2 regions of the Limosilactobacillus galli genome follow, and region 1 is predicted to be linked to the other one. Evidence: predicted binding sites of a transcription regulator. Region 1 holds the regulator's gene; the other holds the start of a gene.
The links. Region 1 encodes CtsR, which represses protease genes until heat stress. Its sites were predicted from a motif close to TTGGTCAAAAAAGGTCAAANA; they were not measured.

Region 1 (5,865 bases):
AATCCCGGCGATCAGCGAGTCTAGAAGTTGCTTGTTGAGGGTAAAGGCCTGCATCAGCGGGGTAACGATCCAGCCGGGCAGGACGGAGTTGACAACTTGCCAAGGTCACGTGCCGCTCCCTTCGTAAATGCCCGGGAAGCCCCCTTAGAGGCCGTGCAAGGTGGGGCCCCGGCAGTCCCTTGGACACTGGCAAGGGATGGGATGTGGATAATTGAGCCACCGCCGATTTTCTTCATCTCAGGAACGACGTACTTCATCCCTAAGAAGTGCGACATGGCGTTGGTATCCATGAAGAGGTGCCAGTCGTCAACCGTGGAGTCGGTCAAACCGGAAGTCTTGTCAGTGATTCCGATTCCGGCGTTGTTTACCAGAATATCGATCTTCTTGAACTTATTAATCCCCTGGGCCACGGCGTCAATCCACTCGTCTTCTTTCGTAACGTCCAGCTTTAATGGCAGAATTGCGTCACCGTATTGCTCTTTCAGGGTATCAACGTGCTTGTTGAGGAGCTTGGCGTTGATATCGGTGGCAATCACCTTGGCCCCTTCCTTAACAAAGAGGGCCGGTTCAGCTGCTCCCTGGCCGCTCGCTGCTCCGGTGATCAGTGCTACTTTATCGTTCAGTCGTTTTGACATAGATAAGCTCTCTCTTTGTTATGATTTGTAAAAAATGTTGGTTACATGATATCAATAAAGTCCGGCAATGGATAATTAAATTTAAGTTACCGAAATATTACAATAATTTTGCGAAGCCTTAATTGTTGCTTCCCAGCTAAAAATCCCCCATCATTATTAGTAGTTAGGAGAGGTGAGAATTGTGAAACGTCTTTTATTGCTGCTAAGCGTTTTAGCAGCCGTTGTCGGAATCGGTCTGCCCGTTAACGCTGATCCCATTTCTTCTATTAATCAATCATCGATCTTCAGCACAGAAGATGGCCAGATGACAGGGAGCAACACCGCCCAGGCGACACGTGCCGGCGCCAGGACCCTTAGCCTGCCGTCCAGGACGCCGACCCCCATTGAAGGCTACCGCTGGCCGACCCGGAACCTGCGGATCTATATGCAAACCCGGGATAAGGCGTTACAGACGGCCTTTAGGGGGGCAGTGAGGGCTTGGAATAATACGGGGGCGGTTCATATCAGCTGGTGCCGCGACGAGGATCGTGCCGATATTATTGCTCAGGACGGGTCGCTGACTAGTACCGCCCCAACAACAACCGTGGGCTATGTATCGTCCCAGCTGGGGTCGACCAGTACAGAATATAACCCGGACACCCACGCGCTAATTCGAGCCCGCTCAACCCTGGATGCCGGACAGCTGGACTATACCAACCGGACTTTCCGAACGGAGATTGCCGAGCATGAACTGGGGCATGCGCTTGGCCTGGCCCATGCGCCGGAGTACATGCACAGTGTCATGATTCCCCGCAATGTCAAGACCGGGATCACCAAGGATGATCGGGCAACGGTTCGCCTCCTGTATGATAGACACCGGGAGTAATTGTGATTGCTTCACAATCTTGTTACTTTTAGTTAGCAATATAATTTAATTTTATGATTGGTTTGCCCTCAGTCAATCCAGCAGTAGCGCTGTCATTGCTAATTTAATGGTAATTGGTTCACTTGATGCGATGAAAAACTTATGGAATAGCCTTTAAAAACAGGGATGGTTCTGCTATTATAACAATTGTGAAAAGTAGAACATGTCTTTGAAAGGGAGAATTTACCTTATGAAAGCTGCTGTTATTAATGATCCAGTAGATGGATACGTTACTGTTAAGGATGTTAAGCTTCGTGATCTCAAGCCAGGTGAAGCTTTAGTTGACATGGAATACTGTGGTCTTTGCCACACCGACCTGCACGTTGCTGCCGGTGACTTCGGCAAGAAGCCGGGCCGGATTATCGGTCACGAAGGTGTCGGCCGTGTATCCAAGGTTGCCCCTGGCGTTACCTCTCTGAAGGTTGGGGACCGGGTATCAATCGCTTGGTTCTTCAAGGGCTGTGGCCACTGTGAATACTGCCTGACTGGCCGGGAAACTCTTTGCCGTAACGTCCTGAACGCTGGTTACACCGCTGATGGTGCGATGGCTCAACAATGCATCGTTCCAGCTGACTACGCTGTTAAGGTTCCAGAAGGTCTGGACCCAGTTGAAGCAACTTCTTTGACCTGTGCCGGTGTTACGATGTACAAGGCACTGAAGGTTGCTGACATCAAGCCTGGTCAATGGGTATCAATCGTTGGTGCCGGTGGTCTTGGTAACCTCGGTATCCAATTTGCTCACAACGTCTTCGGCGCTCACGTTATCGCCGTTGATGGTAACCCTGACAAGCTGCAAGCTGCTAAGGAAAACGGTGCTGAAATTGTTATCAACCGTCATGATGGTGACGTTGACGAACAAATCCAAAAGAAGGTTGGCGGTGTTCACGCCGCAGTTGTTACTGCCGTTACGACTGCTGCCTTTGACCAAGCCGTTAACTCCCTGCGTCCAGATGGCCGCTTAGTTGCCGTTGCCCTTCCACAAGGTGACATGAAGCTGAACATTGCCAAGACGGTTCTGGATGGGATCATCGTTGCCGGTTCACTGGTTGGTACTCGTCAAGACTTGGCAGAATGCTTCCAATTCGGTGCTGAAGGCAAGGTTCACCCAATCGTTCGCACTCGTAAGCTTTCTGAAATCAATGACATGATCCAAGAACTGAAGGATAACAAGGTTGTTGGTCGGAACGTTGTTGACTTCAGCCTTGAAGACTAATTGAATTTAAGTTAATAAATTAAGAGCTATAGGAGATTAAGTTTTCCTATAGCCCTTTTTTCGTAGGACGTTGGACGGGCAGAAACGGGGAAAATATGGTAAAATAATGGTCAAGATTAGTCAGATGATGGAGGGCGATGAAATGGAGAACCGAAGTATTTCGGATATTATCGAAGCATATCTCAAAGAAATCTTTGGTGATGACACCCAGATCGAGATCCGCCGTTCTGAAATTGCTGATCATTTTAACGTTGTTCCATCACAAATCAATTATGTGATCAAGACCCGGTTCACCATTCAGAATGGTTACCTCGTCCAGAGCAAGCGGGGCGGTGGCGGCTACATCCGCATTGAGCGAGTTAATTTACTTGCCGACGTAGATGTGCTAAACTCACTGGTCCAAGCAATTGGCGATTCAATTCGTGAACGGGAAGCGTTCGCGATTATAGAAACGCTCTACAACGAGAAAGTGATTTCGCGACGCGAGGGCGATTTGATGCTGGTGGCACTATCGAAGCAGACTTTAGCAGTTGATGATACCAATATGGAGAATAAACTCCGCGCACGGATTTTAGTTTCGTTTCTTAATCGATTACGGTATGAAAGTTAGAGGTTGATTGCAGATGGATAACATGTTTACACCTAGCGCTAAGCACGTTTTAGCAATTGCTCATGAACAGGCAAAATACTTTAAGCACCAAGCGGTGGGGACTGAGCACCTCCTATTGGCCCTGTCGATGGACAAGGACGGGATTGCCAATAAGATCTTTGAGCAGTTCTCAATCACCAGCGATGATATTCGTGAAGAGATCGAGCGGCTGATCGGCTACGGAACCATGGATGATCTCGGCCCCGCCGACTACCTGCCGTACTCACCGAAAGCTAAGCAGGTTTTGGCATTGGCCGGACGGGAGGCTCAACAGATGCATGCCCTGAAGATTGGGACCGAGCACCTGTTGCTGGCCCTGATCGCGGACGAAGGAGTCCTTTCGTCGCGGATTCTGTACAGCCTGGACGTCCTGCCGCGGCAGGTCCGGAAGGTAACACTGCGGCGGCTCGGTATTTCCGAGAGCCAGGTCCAGCGCCGTGCCAGCCAAGACGGTAACAATAACCAGGCGGCGGGAACCCCAACCCTGGACAAGCTTGCCCGTGACATGACGCAGCTTGCCCGGACCAAGCGCCTCGATCCAGTTGTCGGCCGGGACAAGGAGATCAAGCGGGTTATCCAGATCCTGAGTCGGCGGACGAAGAACAACCCCGTCCTGATCGGGGAACCCGGGGTTGGTAAGACAGCGATCGTCGAGGGACTGGCCCAGCAGATGGTCGCGGGGACCGTTCCAGAAGAGCTGGCCAACAAGCGGCTGATGGTCCTCGACATGGGCTCCCTGGTTGCTGGCACTAAGTACCGTGGTGAATTTGAAAACCGGTTGAAGAAGGTTATTGAGGAGATCCAAAATGATGGGCACGTCATCCTCTTCATTGATGAACTGCACACCCTGATCGGTGCCGGTGGGGCCGAGGGGGCCATCGATGCTTCCAACATTCTGAAGCCGGCCCTGGCCCGAGGCGAACTGCAGACGATCGGGGCGACTACCCTGGACGAGTACCAGAAGCATATCGAATCCGATGCGGCCCTGGAACGGCGGTTTGCTACCGTTCAGGTGGATGAGCCGACGCCAGAGGTTGCTCTCCACATTCTGAAGGGCTTGCGGCCAAAGTACGAGGAACACCACCACGTTAAGATTACGGATGATGCCCTGGAACAAGCGGTCAAGCTTTCTTCCCGTTATATTTCTGATCGTTTCCTGCCGGATAAGGCCATTGACCTGATGGATGAGTCGGCAGCCATGGTCCGGATCGACGCCGAAGAGAAGAAAGACCGGCAGCCATCACTTGAGAGCAAGCTGGATGACCTGCGCACTGCCAAGGAAACGGCCATTGAGAACCAGAACTTTGATCGGGCTGCTCAGCTCCGCCGGGATGAACTGACGTTGAAGGCGGAACTCGACCGGCAGAAGAAAGAGCTGGCACACCGTTCAGCAGAAAAGGGCGGCTACCGCCTGAAAGTTACCGGTGAAGATGTTGCTAAGGTTGTGGCTGAATGGACAGGTATTCCGTTGACGCAGCTGAAGAAGAGCGAGAGTGAACGGCTGGTCAACCTTGAACGGGTTCTTCACCGGCGGGTGATCGGCCAGGACGAAGCTGTTAGTGCCGTGGCTAAGGCTATCCGGCGGGCTCGCAGCGGCCTTAAGGATCCCAACCGGCCAATCGGTTCCTTCATGTTCTTGGGGCCAACCGGGGTCGGAAAGACTGAATTAGCCAAGGCGCTGGCCGAGGCCATGTTTGGCTCGGAAGACAACATGATCCGGATCGATATGTCCGAGTACATGGAGAAGTACAGTACCAGCCGACTGATTGGTGCCGCGCCAGGCTACGTGGGTTACGACGAAGGGGGCCAGCTGACCGAAAAGGTTCGTCAGCACCCGTACTCCGTTGTACTCTTGGATGAAGCCGAGAAGGCCCACCCAGACGTCTTCAACCTCTTGCTGCAGGTCTTGGATGATGGCTATCTGACCGACGCCAAGGGCCGTAAGGTGGACTTCCGGAACACGATCATTATCATGACTTCCAATCTGGGGGCAACTCAGCTTCAGGATGAAAAAGAAGTCGGCTTTGGCGCCAAGGATATGAGCCACGATTACAATGCCATGGCCGCGGCTATCCGGCAGCAGTTGAAGTTGCACTTCCGGCCAGAATTCCTCAACCGGATTGATGAAACCATCATCTTCCACTCGCTTAACAAGAAGGAACTACACCAGATTGTTAAGCTGATGGCCAAGTCCTTGACTTCCCGGATTGCCGAGCAGGGGATCAACCTGAAGCTTACGCCAGCGGCAATTGACGAGATTGCCAAGGTCGGTTATGATCCAGCTTACGGAGCGCGGCCGCTGCGGCGGGCTCTTCAGGACCACGTTGAAGACAGCCTGAGTACGGCCCTGCTGGATGGTCAGATTAAGGTTGGCGATGATGTCAAGATTGGTGCGCACCAAGGTCAGCTGACGATGAAGATTAAGAACTCCGATACGGATAAACCGATTTTGATTAAGATGAAT
Region 2 (5,865 bases), on a different contig from region 1:
GAACTGGGTTGGCCTGCCACTTCCCGCTTATTTTTAATGTCCGATAACTCAACTATCATAGCACATCTAATCAGCCAGACCAAACAAACTACTGCTGGTCCTTCTTGTCGTCGGCCTTCTTTTGCTTCTCGGCGATCTCCTTGTCGGCTTCCGCGTCGGCGACCTTCTTGTCATAAATTAACTGCAGTTCGTCTTCACTGAATTCGTACTTCTTGCCGCAGAACTGGCAAACCGTCTCGGCGTGGTGGTCTTCGTCGATCAGCTTCTTCAAATCCTTCGTTGAGATACTCTCGAGAGCGTGAGCAAACCGCTGCTTCGAGCAATCACACTCGTAACGGACCGGCATCTTGTCGAGAATCTTCAGGTCATCGCCGAACATCTTGGTCAGAATGTCCTCCGGCGTATCACCGTCCCGCAGCATTTCTGAAACCAACGGCATCCCCTTAAGAGTCTTCTCCAGCTTGCTAATCTCCCCATCGGAAGCACCAGGCATAACCTGAATCATGAAGCCCCCGGCAACCTCAATGCTGTCATCGGTGTTAACGAAGACGGACAGGCCGACTGCGGACGGGATTTGTTCGGACTGGGCCAGGTAGTAGGTGAAGTCGTCACCGAGTTCGCCGGAGACCAGGTTAACCTCTCCGGTGTACGGGGTCTTGTCACCAGGGGCCATCTTGGTGACGGACAGGGTTCCCTTCGTGCCGACTGCCCCGGCAACGTCGATCTTCCCCTTGTCATTGCTTGGCAGGTTAACGTGCGGGTTTCCCATGTAGCCCTTAACCGTCCCCTTAGCCGTCCCGTCAGCGACAATGTAGCCAACCGGGCCGTTACCTTGAATTTTAACCGTCATGCCGGCTTCTCCCTGCAGGCCGGCAGTGGCCAGCAGGAGCGTCCCTACCAGGGTCCGACCCAAAGCAGCTGAGGAAGCGCTCCAGGTGTCATGAATCTCGTGGGCCTTTTCGACCAGCTGGGTGGCGTTCACGGCATAGGCCCGAAATTTACCATCCTTGGTCATGCTCTTTACTAAGTAATCTGTTGTCTTCATAATATTTCCCCCTCAAATTAAAAATAGGAGCGACACGTTCTGATGTCTGCTCCTATTTTAGCATTTTACTATTCACGATGATCGGAATCTGCTGAGTCATCATGATCGTTTTGGTTATTTTGATCACTTTGGTCAGTCGAATAGTCGTCAGTTGATGCTGGCAGCTCATTCTTAGCCTGATCCTCGTCAGCAGGTTCGTTCCGGCTGTCCCACTTCTCATCTTCCATGCGTTCAAGTGCCCGCTTGGATTCTTCAAAGGTTTGGGCATAGGCCTTCTCATCTTCAGCAGCGTGATCCTTTTCTGGGATCTTCCCCGTCTTGTAGAGGCTGAGAATTTCCTTCTCGTTCAGGGTCTCGTACTTCAGCAAGGCCTCAGCAATCGCCTTGTGCTGTTCACGGTGCGTCTCAATGATATGAAGGGCTTGTTCGTGGCCTTCATTCAAGATCCGCCGAATTTCTTCATCCACAAGGGCCGCCGTCTTCTCAGAGTAAGGCGACTGATCGTAACCCTGGCCGGTGAAGACCTGGCCGGAACTCTGCAGTTCAACTGGACCGATCTTCTCGCTCATCCCGTACTGGGTAACCATGGCCCGCGCAATCTGGGTTGCCTGCTCAAAGTCATTAGAAGCACCAGAGGACTGGGACTTGAAGATCAGCTCTTCAGCCGCACGACCACCCATCAAACCGGCAATCTGTTCCTTGGCGTTCTTCTTAGACATCAGCATCTCGTCTTCACGCGGCAGCATGATGGCGTAACCGCCGGCCCGACCACGCGGCACAATCGTTACCTTGTGGACAACCCGGGCATCGTTTAAGACCAGCCCAACAATCGTGTGCCCGGCTTCGTGGTAGGCCACGGTCTTCCGCTCTTGGGCAGATTCGACCCGGTCGTGCTTAGCTGGACCCGCGATAACCCGGTCTTCGGCTTCATCCAAGTCAGAAGCATCGATCTCATTCTTGCCGCGCCGGGCTGCCAGCAGGGCCGCCTCGTTCAGCAAGTTTGCCAGGTCCGCCCCGACAAAGCCAGGGGTCTGCTTGGCAATTTCCTTCAGATCAACATCTGGTGCGATCGGCTTATTCTTGGCGTGAACCCGCAGGATGGCTTCACGACCCTTAACGTCGGGCCGACCAACCAAGATCTTCCGGTCAAAACGACCTGGCCGCAGGAGGGCCGGATCAAGGACATCGGAACGGTTCGTCGCCGCCATCACGATGACTCCTTCGTCCCCCTGGAATCCGTCCATTTCAACCAGCAATTGGTTCAGGGTCTGCTCACGTTCGTCGTTACCGCCGCCCATGCCGTTTCCACGGCGTCGGCCGATGGCGTCAATTTCATCGATGAAGATGATCGCTGGGGCCGCCTTCTTGGCCTGGTCAAACAGGTCCCGGACACGGCTGGCACCAACACCGACGAACATTTCAACGAAGTCAGAACCAGAGATGGAGAAGAATGGTACTCCCGATTCACCGGCAACGGCCTTGGCCAGCAAGGTCTTACCAGTACCCGGAGGCCCCTCCAGCAAGACCCCAGATGGAATCTTGGCACCAAGACGGGTGAATTTCTTCGGATTCTTCAGGAATTCAACAACTTCAACCAATTCCTGCTTTTCTTCCTCTTCACCGGCAACATCGGAGAAGCGAACCTTATTCTTCTTCGGGTCCGCTGGCTTAGCCTTGGTCTTGCCAAAGCTCATTACTCCACGGCCGCCGCCACCTTGGCCAGCTTGGCCCATCATCATGTAGAAGAAGAAGATCATGATGACCAGCGGCAGAACCGTCAGCAACAGGTTCATCCAAATACTGTTGGATTCTTCGGCCCGCGTGCTCAATGAAACATTGTGCTTGTTGGCGTAGCGTTGCAGCTGGCTGACTGTTACGTCACTCTGCAGGACGGAACCTTGGAAGTGTGAAACCTTGTTGTTACGTTGTGGTGCTAGTGCAAAGCCGTTAGTGGAATCATCATTGTTGCTCTGAGGCTTGCGATAAGTCCCGTTAACCTTGTACACTCCACCGTTTGGTTGTAGCTGGACACTCTTAACCTTGTTGGTCTTCAGTTCAGAGATGAACTCACTCTGGGAAACAGTCTTGCTCTGGCTGTTGGTTTGATTGCCGCCAAAGAAGAAGTAGACAATTCCCATGATACATAAGAACATCACGGCGTAGAAGAGAACGTTATGAGTGAAATTATTGTTTCTACGATTGTTGTTCATAACAACCTCCTAACTACCAGCATCAATTTTAATAATTGTATCCACTATAATAGCATACTTGACAAATATTGACCATTAAATTAAATGACCAATTTAGGCCCTAGTCCTCCTGGTAAACGGACGGCTTCAGAATGCCAATATAAGGGAGGTTCCGGTAGTAGCCCTTGTAGTCCAAGCCGTAGCCAACCAGGAACTCGTTAGGTACCCGGACACCGTAGTAGTCGACGGTCACATCGTACTGCCGGCCCTCCGGCTTATCCATCATGGTAGCAGTCTTGATGCTCTTGGCTCCCCGCTCCTTCAAGAGGTCGACCAGGAATTTGAGCGTGTGCCCGCTATCGACGATGTCTTCCATGATCAGGACATTGCGGCCCTTGACGTCGGTCGTCAGGTCGTGGATCAAGGTCAGCTTACCCGTGGACTGGGCACCGCCATAGTAGGTTGAGATGTCGATGAAGTCGAGCTGGGCCATGATATCCATCTTCTCGATCATGTCAACGGTAAACAGAACTGCCCCGGTCAAGACCGAGATGATCAGTGGTCGCTTGTCCCGATATTCATCCGACAGCTGCTTAGCCAAACGATCAGTGGCCGCTTGAATATCTTCCTTACTAAAATAGGACTTTTTCGATATCGTTATTCATAAGTTTCTCCTCTTCATTTTATGATCCCAATAAACAGCCGTTGCCAGCGCTGGCGGTAATCGGCAGGGCGGTCAAACCAGCTCCACTTCCGGCCGATTAGCCAGACCACCGTTCCACGAGCATCAACCAGGACCAGCTGGGAGCCGCGATCACCCGCGTTCACCTTTTGGTCAATCAGAACCCGGTGTACTGATTGGTGCCCGCCGCCCTTAAGACGGAGGCGATCACCAGGTTGCCAGGGACGCAGGGTCAAGGGCAGCTGATCCGGCGATAGCCACATTTCCATTCCCCTTGCATCTTGCATGGTTGTTACTAGCAATTTTTGCTGCTTATCAATTGGGTACTGTTGGCCCAATTTTACCATATACACCGGTGCTTTTTGCCGTTGGGACGATAATTTATCGATATTTTCCAGCCGGCACTCTGCATAGTCCTTAACTAATACAGAACTCCCAGGAAGCTCAATCAGTCCCTGCGGCTTTTGGGGATTATTCAGAACCCGCCGGACCTGGTCAATCAGGTCTGCCTTGAGATCTGTCACCCCAGATTGTTCCAGCCAGTAGCGCAGCAGCTCTGCCTGTTGAAAATCCGGTAGCTGGGTAAAGGCAACCAGTTCCAGATGCTGCCCCGCTTGAACAGTATCAAGCAGGCGGGCAAGCTCCTGATTTCGCCAGGCCAGCAGTTCCGTCAGCTGTGCCCGATAATCAAGCAGGTGGGTGATTAGCTGGTGATTTTCCCGTTCCAGGGCCGGAATGATCTGGTGACGGTAACGATTGCGGGCCACCGTCAGCTCTTGGTTGGTCTGGTCCTCAAACCACTTCAGTCCCCGGGCCCGAGCATACCGATACAATTCTGCCTTAGTGAACGGCAACAGAGGCCGAACGAGCTTCCCCCTTCCCAGCGGGCGCTGATCACGAATCCCAACAAGCTGGTCCAGCTGGCCACCGCGCGTCATCTTCATCAGCATGGTTTCGGCGAGGTCATTGGCATGGTGGGCCGTCACCACCGCCGCAGCGTGGTATTCAGTCAGCAAGCGCTTGAAGAAGGCGTAACGAAAATGGCGGGCCGCCTCCTCAACCCCGTGTTCAGGATGATCCTCCTTGGGCCAGTGGGCCACCCGCAATGACAGTCCGGCCTGTCTGCAGTAGTCGGTCAGGTAGGCTTCTTCGACCGTACTCTGGTCACGCAGCTCGTGATTCACGTGGGCGACCAGCAGACGGGGACGCCGGCCAGCCGGGAGACGTTGCAAAAGGTCCAGCAAGGCCATCGAATCGACCCCCGTCGAGACGGCAACAATCACTAGGTCGTCCTTAGCAAAAAAGCGGCCCTGTTCGAGGTGCCGCTCAAATTGTTTTAATATTGTCGTCATGTTAGCTCCGCCGACCGCCACGGCCGCCACGCTTACCATCCGTCTGCCGCTTAAGGGTGGACAGACGGGATTCGCTTTCCTTTAAGTAGCCGGCCAGCATGTCGTCAAAATCTTCGTGTTGGTGACTGCTGTGGCGCCGATTGCCGTTAAAGCTGCCGCCTCGGTGGTTGTCCCGGTGACCACGGAAGTCATTGTTGCGTTCGTGGTCGAAATGACGGCCTTCACCGTGCTGACGATGATCGAAGCGACCGTGTTCATGGCCTTCATGGTGTTCATGTGGAGCTGCCGCTTTCATTGAAAGGGCGATCTTGCCATCGTCACCAATCCGGGTAACCTTAACCGTCACCGTGTCCCCTACTGACAAAACATCATGAATGTCCTTAATGTACTTATCAGAAATCTGGCTGATGTGTACCAGTCCCGTTTGGTTGTCGTCCAGGTCAACGAACGCACCAAAGTTTGTAATTCCTGAAACCTTACCTGAAACCTTTGCTCCCACTTCAATTGCCATGAAACTCTAAGATCCTCCTCGAATCATCTAATCATTTTTGTAATTATATTGTAATGAGTATACCATACAAATTTCGATAAACAAGT

Region 2: a site for CtsR is predicted at 3,311-3,331, ahead of ftsH (ATP-dependent zinc metalloprotease FtsH). Genes of this name have one in related genera too.

The regions. Positions count from the first base shown of each region.
Region 1 is NZ_CANCWK010000042.1:9,464-15,328, forward strand. It holds gene QOS10_RS07735 (SDR family oxidoreductase) at 1-54, opposite strand, end outside; gene QOS10_RS07740 (SDR family NAD(P)-dependent oxidoreductase) at 54-635, opposite strand; gene QOS10_RS07745 (matrixin family metalloprotease) at 817-1,500, shown strand; gene adhP (alcohol dehydrogenase AdhP) at 1,730-2,752, shown strand; gene QOS10_RS07755 (CtsR family transcriptional regulator) at 2,895-3,362, shown strand; gene QOS10_RS07760 (ATP-dependent Clp protease ATP-binding subunit) at 3,376-5,865, shown strand, end outside.
Region 2 is NZ_CANCWK010000010.1:34,341-40,205, reverse strand. It holds gene hslO (Hsp33 family molecular chaperone HslO) at 89-1,045, opposite strand; gene ftsH (ATP-dependent zinc metalloprotease FtsH) at 1,114-3,255, opposite strand; partial or broken gene hpt (hypoxanthine phosphoribosyltransferase) at 3,356-3,899, opposite strand; gene tilS (tRNA lysidine(34) synthetase TilS) at 3,913-5,307, opposite strand; gene QOS10_RS03685 (S1 domain-containing RNA-binding protein) at 5,270-5,779, opposite strand.